One region of the Granulicatella adiacens ATCC 49175 genome, then DNA from elsewhere that is predicted to be linked to it. Evidence: predicted binding sites of a transcription regulator. Region 1 holds the regulator's gene; each other region holds the start of a gene.
What was found. Region 1 encodes LexA, which represses DNA repair genes until DNA is damaged. Its sites were predicted from a motif close to CNAACANNTGTTNG; they were not measured.

Region 1 (3,270 bases):
ATACGAGATTCCTTCCATTAAGTCCCCGTCACCACATAATACATAAGTATGGTGGTCCACAACTGGGTACCCTTCACGGTTGAATTTTGCAGCTAAATGAGCTTCAGCCATAGCCATCCCAACACCGTTTGCAAACCCTTGTCCAAGCGGACCAGTAGTTGCATCTACTCCATCCGTGTCATGTACTTCTGGGTGCCCCGGTGTTTTACTTCCAAGTTGGCGGAAGTTTTTCACATCTTCAATTGATAAGTCATAGCCAGATAAATGTAATAAAGCATATAACATTGCAGATCCATGACCTGCAGATAATACAAAGCGATCGCGATCGACCCAATTAGAACGTTTTGGGTTCACCTTTAAATATTTAGACCAAAGTACATATGCCATTGGCGCTGCACCCATTGGTAGGCCAGGGTGTCCTGAATTCGCAGCTTGAATGGCATCCATACTTAGTGTACGAATCGTATTCACTGCTAGTTGATCGGTTTTATCAAACATACAATCACTCCTTAAATATAGTTTTCCTTAATAGGAACTTACTACTCTATTTTACTAAATTCAAACATTCTTTTGCAACCGTTATTCTAATCTTTAATAAAATAAAGTAACCCCTTGCAAAATTGATTCAATTTTACTAGAGATACAAATAGTAGAAAAAAAGAGGCTGAAAATCCTCAACCTCCTAATCCTTATTCTTCTCCTCGATTATGTAATCCTTTTTCTTTTTGGATTGCTTTTAGTTTATCAGGAGTCACATCATTTCCTTCTTCGTCAACAATTTTTAATCCTTCAATATGATTACGCATGCCTCCACGAAAAGCCTCCAAATACTCTTGACGTAGGAGTTGTTGTTCTTTTTCTTCTGTAGGTGTTAATTTTCCTTCTTTTTTCTTTTTAGCCAATTCATTGATACGACTAATCTTCTCTGGTGATAACATTTCTTCATTCCTTTCCTTTTATTCGTCCCTAGTGTATCACGATTTATAAAAACTTCCTAAAAATCCGATTTACATACGAACATTTGTTTGATTTTCTAGTATGGTCTATGATAAACTATTTTTAAAGAAGGAGATGTTCCGATGACAAATTTAAAAGATTCAAGACAATTAGATGTTTTACAGTTTATTTATAAAGAAGTTCAAGAACACGGTTATCCGCCAACAGTGCGTGAAATTTGTAATGCTGTTCAGCTTTCTTCGACTTCTACCGTTCATGGCCACTTGTCCAGATTGGAAAAAAATGGATTCATTCAGCGCGACCCAAGTAAACCTCGTGCGATTGAATTAACAATGGCAGGATTAAAGGCCATTGGTGCAAAGGCAACTGCTATTCCTATGCTTGGTGTGGTTACAGCTGGTGAACCAATTCTTGCTGTAGAAGAAGCAAGTGACTTCTTTCCAATTCCACCAGAATTACAAAATGAATCCGACGATCTTTTTATGTTGCGTATTAAAGGGGACAGTATGATTAATGCTGGAATCTTTGATGGTGATTCTGTTATCGTTCGTAAACAATCTACTGCAGCTAATGGGGAGATTGTCATTGCAATGACCGAAGAAGACACTGCTACTTGTAAGAGATTTTACTTGGAAAAGGACCACGTTCGCTTAGAACCTGAGAATGACACAATGGAGCCAATTATTCTTCCAAATTGTACTATCCTAGGAAAAGTAGTTAGCTTATACCGTAGTCATATTTTCTAAAACAGAAAAATCCGCTCTATTGAGCGGATTTTTTTATTTTATTTAAGGCTTCATCGTTACTTTCCCAACTTCTGATTTTCCATCTACTGACCCTTCAGTCGCGATAGAAAATGTATCCAATTTATCCATATTTGTAAAGAGAACCATCATCGCTGTATCTTTACCAGCTTCATTTAATGCCTCTAAATCGACCGTGGATAAAACTGTATTCTCGTCCACCTTTTGACCAACAGTTACTGTTGTTTGAAACGGAGCTCCTTTTAATTCAACTGTATCGATTCCCATATGGACTAACACTTCAAGTCCTTCAGGAGTTTTAATCCCCACAGCATGTAACGTTGGAAAGACATTTACAATTTCTCCTTTAACAGGTGAAGTAATCACTCCACTTGTTGGAAGTATCGCAAAACCGTCTCCCATCATTTTACCCGCAAAAACGGGATCATTCACTTGCGTAATTGGAACTATGTCTCCAGATGCTAGTGCATAAACTACTACTTCTTTATCTTTTTTATTCTTTTTGAAAAATCCAAACATTTTATCTTCTCCTTCTTTATTCAGGTTGAATCGCATGCAATGTATTTGAAAAAATAGAATGCTTTCTTTCCTTATCGATTTCCTTGTAATAACTATACAAAATATCAACCACCACTAAAACCGGAAACTGTGGTGAAATTGTCGTCCCTTGTTCCAAAGCATTTTTCATCGCAATAAGAACCAATTCATCGCATTCATGCGATAGTTCCTCGCTCTTTTTAGAAGTGATTAGAACTGTTTTTGCTCCCTGATTCTTTGCAATATTTACTGCCTTTACCACACTTTCATTTGCCGAAACTGTGATTCCAATGACAAGACAATCTTCATCAACAAGCACACGATTCATAAGCATTGTATGCAAATCCGTGATTGCCTCACAAATCATCCCAAGTCTCATAAACCGAAATTTCATCTCTAATGCTGCTAGTCCAGAGCTCCCTTGACCATATATATATACCCTTTTTGCACTGCTGAGCAATTCACAAACTCGAATTAATTGAGCTTCATTTACAAGGGAAAAAGACTTCGACAAAAGCTCAGCATAATCTTCAAGAACGATTTTAGTCGAATTAATATGAAGAGTCGACTCTTCCTTACTTCTCTTTTCATAATCATAAATAAATTGTCGATATCCGTTATATCCGCATTTCTGGGCAAATCTTGTCAGTGACGGAATGGAAACGAATAAACGATTGGACACTTCTTGTGCCGAAAGAGACACTCCTTCTGGAATTGGTTCTAGAAAATACTGTGCAATTGTCTTTTCAATCGGTGTTAAAGTATCGTAAATAGACTCTATAATCGGAACCACTTTTTTCTCGAATGATAACACCTGCATCTCCCCTTTGCATTTGTTTCTTTTATTATAACATACGATGCATACTCTTTTTTAAAATTAAAAGCAGGCAAACTAGACACGAGGGCTAGTTTACCTGCTTTAGTTAAGATTGATTACTAGTCATCTACACCTAAAATTTCATTGATATTATTTTTATAAAGGATAGCTTTAGCTCCATAAATTGCTTGAATG
Region 2 (3,270 bases), 420 kb from region 1:
CGCGAAGACGTACGGTCTTTTAATGGCGTTTGCGCGATTAATTCTTCGGGTAAATCGAAGTCAAAATCTTTAGTTGTATAGTTCATTTCTATTTCCTTCCTTACGACATGGGATACAAGCGCCCTAAGTGAGCATATCCTTCCGGTGTCACCACACGACCGCGTGATGTCCGTTTTAAAAATCCAATTTGTAATAAATACGGTTCATACATATCTTCAATGGTTTCCGCATCTTCTGAAATGTTCGCCGCAATAGCTCCAAGACCAACAGGACCACCATCGTATAAATCAATCATCGCCGTCAACAATTTACGGTCAATATGGTCTAGCCCTTTAGCGTCCACACGTAAGACCTTCAATGCTTGCTGCGTAATTTCTTTTGAAATCATGCCTTCTTCGTATACTTGAGAAAAGTCACGTACACGTTTCAGTAGGCGATTGGCAATACGCGGTGTCCCGCGAGAACGAAGTGCAATCTCAAGAGCGGCTTCATCTTTAATTTCACTATCAAAGACATTTGCACTACGTTTAACAATCTCAGACAGAGAAGCCTCATCATAATATTCCATATGTTCCACAATCCCGAAACGGTCACGAAGCGGTGCAGAAAGTGCCCCCGCACGAGTTGTTGCTCCAATCAACGTAAACGGCGGCAATGGAAAATGCACTGGATGCGCAGTTGGCCCTTGTCCGACTACGATATCTACAAAGAAATCTTCCATCGCAGAATACAGCATCTCCTCCACTACACGTGGCAAGCGGTGAATTTCGTCGATAAATAAAACATCTCCTGCTTCTAAATCATTTAAAAGAGCCACTAAGTCTCCTGGGCGTTCAATCGCTGGACCACTGGTTGTCTTAATACCCACTTCTAATTCATTGGCAATGACCATCGCGAGTGTCGTCTTCCCGAGTCCTGGAGGTCCGTATAGTAACACGTGATCCAAGGCTTCAGAACGACTACGCGCCGCTTGAATATAAATGGCAAGTTCTTCTTTTACTTTTTGTTGACCGATATATTGTTGTAACGTCTGTGGTCTTAGTGATAACTCGTCTTGTACTTCCACTTCGTCAAGCGGGTTTTGGTCAATAAAACGTTCTTCCTCCACGATAATCCTCCATTATTTCATCAATAGTTTAAAGGCCACTTTTAATGCCTCTTGCGTCGTACTTGGAGCAGCAGCTTCCAGTGACTTCCAAATCTTTTTAATTTCTTTTGCAGAATACCCAAGACCAAGTAAGGCTTCTTTTGCTTCTTCAAGAGTGGCTTGGTTCGTTGAAACAACTGCTTTCGTGGTTTCCTCTGGTAGTGCTTCAAACTTTCCTTTCAAGTCAAGAATAATTTGTTGCGCTGTTTTCTTCCCAACTCCTGGGAATTTTGTTAAATAAGTGACATTCCCACTTTCTACAGCGTTCACGAAACCTTCCGTATCGTCATTTGCTAAAATACTCATCGCACTCTTTGGACCAATACCTGAAACACTAATTAATCGTTGGAATAATTCGCGTTCTTCGCTTGAGATAAATCCGTATAAGGTAATCGAATCCTCACGAACAACTTGTTGTACTAAAACTTTAATTTGTTTTTTTAGAGAATCTTGCAAGCGGTATGGGTTTGCAAATACCACTTGATAGCCTACGCCATGCACATCGATAACAATAGCTGTTGGTAAGATATGCGCTAACTCTCCATTTAAGTATTCATACATGAATAATGCTCCTTTTTTATGTCTATATCAGTACAATTCTAGCATAACAGGAAGGTCTAGGGCAAATGTCTGTTCGTATACTGTTCAAAAAAAGCAGCCCCTTCGAAGAGAGACTGCTTCCTTAAGTTAAGTTTGAAATTTAATTATGCATTTAATAATGCTTCAGCTTGTTTTTCAAGTCCTGCTACTACTTCATCGCTTAATGTAACAACACCAGTTCCCCAAGCTTCTGGGTTAATTGTTGCAGCTGTGAAATCACCTACTACTTGCATGCGTACAAATGGTAATAATGATTGATATGAAGCGAATAATTGATCATGCCCAGCTGCTGCCAATGCAGACACTGTTACTACTTTATCTTGTAAAATAGAAGGTCCACTTGGGTTTGATAAATCTAGAGCACGACTCATCCAGTCAATTAAGTTTTTCACTGTTCCTGGAATAGCGAAATTATAAACTGGTGAGAAAATCCAAATAGCATCTGCTTTACCGATAGCATCGCGTGCTGCTTGTACTTCAGGTAATACTGGAGTTTCTAAATCTTGGTTCATTAATGGAAGGTTTGAGTAGTCTAAGTATGATACTGTTGCTTTTCCTTCTAAAAGTTGTACTGCTTTTTCAGCCATTTGATGGTTAAAACTTCCTTTACGTAAGCTTCCTACTACAAATAAAATGTTTTTCATATTAAATACCTCATTTCTTTTTCGTTGTTTTTCCAAGAAAGCGACGTCTTCTCTCTTGGCTTAATTAAAGATTATCATCACTTAAATATTAAAGCAATTTATTTGCTCATAAAAATTATTATAAATTTATAACCTCTAACAATGAACTAGAACCATTGCTATCACGATATTTTTCAAATAGAAATCTAATAAATAATCTTTGGGATGAGATATATTATTTAATAATAAAGTATATAAATTTACTCCATTCTCATAATAAGAATATCAGTCGGAATATGAATATTTTGTGAAATTCACCGAAAATTCATATCTGTTTTTGAAAGAATCTAGTTCTTTCCGTGAAATGTAGTAAAACTAATTGTTTTTCGTAAATAGCCTATGATACATTTAATACAATCTTAATAATTAGGAGTGATTTCATTTGGAAAAACGTTTAACACGTAATGTAAAAGAAAAGAAAATTATGGGAGTTTGTGCTGGTGTAGCTGATTACTATGGTATCGATGTATCATTAGTTCGTATCGGCTGGGCAATATCTGTCTTAGCTGCAGGAACTGGTGCTCTAGCATACGCAGTTTTATCATTTGTACTTCCTGAAGGTGAATAATCGTTCTAAGTAAAAAAAGCAGGTTTAAAACCTGCTTTTTTTGTGCTTTCAGATAAAGTCTCTCTACTTTAGGGAATCCATTATGAGCAAAGCAAAAACGACTCGCGATGCGAGTCGTTTTGTGTAGTTGAGTTCGCCATCGCAGAAATCGCGTCCACTTCCCGGAACGTACGCAGAACATTTCACGTTCCTTTCGTCGTTCCGGTCCAGTGGTCGATTTCTAACCGCGATGTCTCACATCCTAGTTTTCCATCAACGCTTGGTTAGCTGTA
Region 3 (3,270 bases), 970 kb from region 1:
TATCTTTCTGAGAAGAGGAAAGATGCGTATTTGCTATTCCTGAGATTTATGTATGAATTAATGATTATCAATCCAGACATGGATAAAAAGAGGATTATTAAAAATATAAATAAATTCCAATCTAGTATCTTGTTGTGGGGATCTCCCTCTGTAATTAGAGCGTGGAATACATTTAAGCAAAATAACACGGATAATCCGCAAGATACCGAGAAGACTTTACATTATATTGAAATTCTAATAAATGCAATGAGAACAGACTTAGGGGTAAACAAAGTAAAAGAAAATGAAATAATAAAAACTATTACTAAACTAAAATGAATAAAAAGTTTGGAAATAATCAAAAATTGAATTAGGGCGTCAGTTGATTTTATCAACATGACGCCCTTTGAAGTTCGATAGGCAAAGAGACTTCGGCTCTTGCCGGTACAGTTATTTCCTTTACTATGAAGATATCCGAAAGGTCAACAGAAGCCCTTGGCGTCCAACACTATGAAGACACCGAGGATTTTATTTTGTCTCTTTTCAATCAAAATATTTCATGCCTTACTTCTTTAATGAGCGGATGACGCAAGAAGGCGTAGGAAAGATAGATGGCCATCAGGCACCAAATGATCGGCTCTGCAAAAATCACCCCAAGATACCCCGCCTGCGGAATCACAAACACCACGAAAAGCACCTTCCCTGCCAGCTCGATAAAACTCGACACAAGCGGCGTCACCTTTTGCCCAAGCCCTTGCAAACTATTTCGTAAAATCAAAAGGAGCGCTAACGGTACATAGAAGAGTGATCCGATGCGGTTATACAGCGCGGCATTATCCAGTAGAAGCGGGTCGCTCGATCCAGAGACGAGTTCGTTTAGGAATGGACTCGCAAAGAATAAAATAATGCAGACCAGAATCGCCCATCCAAACGCCAGCAGACTGCCTTGACGAATCCCTTTGGCAATCCGGTGCACTTTGTTGGCACCGAAGTTTTGCGAAGTGAAGGTCGTCATTGCTGCCGCAATCGCCGCAAATGGCAAGGTCGAGAACGCAAAAATCCGTCTGGCAGAAGTTTGTGCACTGATGATGACCGGTCCAAGGGCGTTGATGGAAGTCTGTAGCATCACGGATCCTAGTGAGACGATGGATGACATGAGTCCCATGGCTAAGCCTTGGCTGAGGAGGTCTAAATATAGTTCGTCGTCGCGGACAAAATCACTTTTGGCCGGGATAAGGAAGCTGGCGCGTTTTTTGATATAGATAAAGCAGAGAACGGCCGATATGCCCTGAGCAATAATCGTCGCAATGGCCGCTGCTGCAACGCCCATGTTGAACGTTGTAATGAGTAAAATATCGAGGAAGATATTCGCCACCGCTGAGAAAATCAAGAAGTAAAGGGCTGCTTGACTATCCCCTACAGCACGCAGCAACCCGGCGCATAAATTATACGCAAATGTCACCGCGATTCCGAGCACGATAATGGAGATGTACTCGTAGGACTGGTCGATAATACTAGCGGGTGTTCCAAGAAACTCGAGCAGTGGATACATTCCGAAGAATCCGATGGTTGCCACTAAGAGACTGAGGACAGCCCCGATGACGATGGTGGCTGAGACGGCGCGTTTTAAGAGGCGATGGTTATTGGCGCCGTAGTAGCGCGCGATGATGACGCCCATCCCGTTGCCGACGCCGAGTGCGAATCCGACAATCAGTTCAAAGATGGCTGCGGTCGCCCCAACAGCTGCCAGCGCATCCTGCCCAAGGAACCTCCCTACAATCATAATATCGGCAGTGTTATAGAGTTGCTGGAATATATTTGAAATAACAATTGGAATTGCAAATGTAATAATGGACCGCAAAATCGGTCCGTCTGTTAAGTTAATAGCGGTCTTTTTCATAAGGGAAATTATACTCGCACGCTTGGGGAAATTCAAGAACGTTTCTTGTAAAAATTTCCTTTTTGGGGGACTTCATTTTTTGAAAAGTGAGAAGGAATTTCGCTTGAAAGAGAACATATGTTCGTGTTATAACTAAGGTAGTTCAAACAGATTCGGCACTAAAAGAGAAAAAATTCAACAACAAGCCCCTTAGAAACGTTGCTATAGAGAGGTTTCTAGGGGCTACGTGAAAAATTAGTCGTTTTAAAACCGAAACATCGCAAGAAGGGAGGCGTGTTCGATGAGTCTGATTAACTACAGTTTGGAACCAAGAAGCGACATTGCGTTTATCGATATGAAGTCGTTCTATGCCAGCGTCGAGTGCATCGCCAGAGGACTGCATCCGCTCAAGGCGTCGTTGTGTGTGATGAGTCGCGCGGATAATTGCAAGGGGCTCATTTTGGCGTCTTCTCCCGTCTTCAAGAAAGTCTTTGGGCGCAAAAATGTCGGTCGAACCTACGACTTGCCGTTTGATATTCATACGCGTCGCTTTTCCTATTATAAGGCCGAGCGTCAAGGGCTCCCCACGGATGCGGCCTTCGTGCGTTTCATCGAGGCGTGGGCGAGGGCGACCGTCATTGTCCCACCAAGGATGTCCGAGTATATCCGGATTAATATGCAGATTCAGCGTATTTTGCAAAATTTTGCCACGACGAGTGAGATTTATCCGTATTCCATCGATGAAGGCTTTGTCGATTTGACGACTTCTTTGAATTATTTCTTCCCGGATCCGACGCTTTCTAGAAAGGAAAAATTAGACCTCTTGTCCGCGCAAATTCAGCGGGCGATTTGGAAGGAGACAGGGCTCTATTCAACGGTAGGGATGTCTAATGCGAATCCTCTCCTTGCTAAACTCGCGCTGGATAATGAGGCTAAGAGTGCGAAGAATATGCGCGCCAACTGGTCGTACGAGGACGTGGAAACGAAGGTCTGGGGAATCGAGAAGATGACGGATTTCTGGGGAATTGGCAGTCGTATGGAAAAGCGGCTGAACCAGCTGAAGATTTACACGATTAAGGAATTGGCGCATGCGGATGCGGATCTATTGAAGAAGCATCTGGGGATTATGGGCGTGGAGCTGTGGTTTCACGCGAATGGCATCGATGAGAGCAATGTCCATCATCCCTACAAGGTGAAATCACACGGTATCGGGAACTCGCAAATTTTGCCGAAAGATTACCGTCGCAAGGGCGATATCGAGTTGATTTTAAGAGAAATGGCCGAGCAAGTGGCCGTTCGCCTGCGCAGGGTCCGCAAGAAGACGACTTGTGTATCGATTCATGTGGGGTACTCTAGAACGGAGGAGAAAAAATCGATTCAGGCGCAACGAAAAATCGACCCCACGAATCAAA

Region 2: a site for LexA is predicted at 1,771-1,784, ahead of ruvA (Holliday junction branch migration protein RuvA). Genes of this name have one in related genera too.
Region 3: a site for LexA is predicted at 1,990-2,003, ahead of NQ540_RS08565 (Y-family DNA polymerase). Genes of this name have one in related genera too.

Annotation. Positions count from the first base shown of each region.
Region 1 is NZ_CP102283.1:741,530-744,799, reverse strand. Features, by position in the region: gene tkt (transketolase) at 1-498, opposite strand, end outside; gene NQ540_RS03820 (DUF896 family protein) at 690-938, opposite strand; gene lexA (transcriptional repressor LexA) at 1,080-1,703, shown strand; gene NQ540_RS03810 (PTS sugar transporter subunit IIA) at 1,746-2,240, opposite strand; gene NQ540_RS03805 (MurR/RpiR family transcriptional regulator) at 2,257-3,072, opposite strand; gene NQ540_RS03800 (PTS transporter subunit EIIC) at 3,195-3,270, opposite strand, start outside.
Region 2 is NZ_CP102283.1:1,160,182-1,163,451, forward strand. Features, by position in the region: gene queA (tRNA preQ1(34) S-adenosylmethionine ribosyltransferase-isomerase QueA) at 1-86, opposite strand, end outside; gene ruvB (Holliday junction branch migration DNA helicase RuvB) at 101-1,108, opposite strand; gene ruvA (Holliday junction branch migration protein RuvA) at 1,121-1,708, opposite strand; gene NQ540_RS05695 (NADPH-dependent FMN reductase) at 1,852-2,391, opposite strand; gene NQ540_RS05700 (PspC domain-containing protein) at 2,813-2,998, shown strand; gene pta (phosphate acetyltransferase) at 3,240-3,270, opposite strand, start outside.
Region 3 is NZ_CP102283.1:1,739,146-1,742,415, reverse strand. Features, by position in the region: gene NQ540_RS08575 (hypothetical protein) at 1-318, shown strand, start outside; gene NQ540_RS08570 (MATE family efflux transporter) at 527-1,879, opposite strand; gene NQ540_RS08565 (Y-family DNA polymerase) at 2,160-3,270, shown strand, end outside.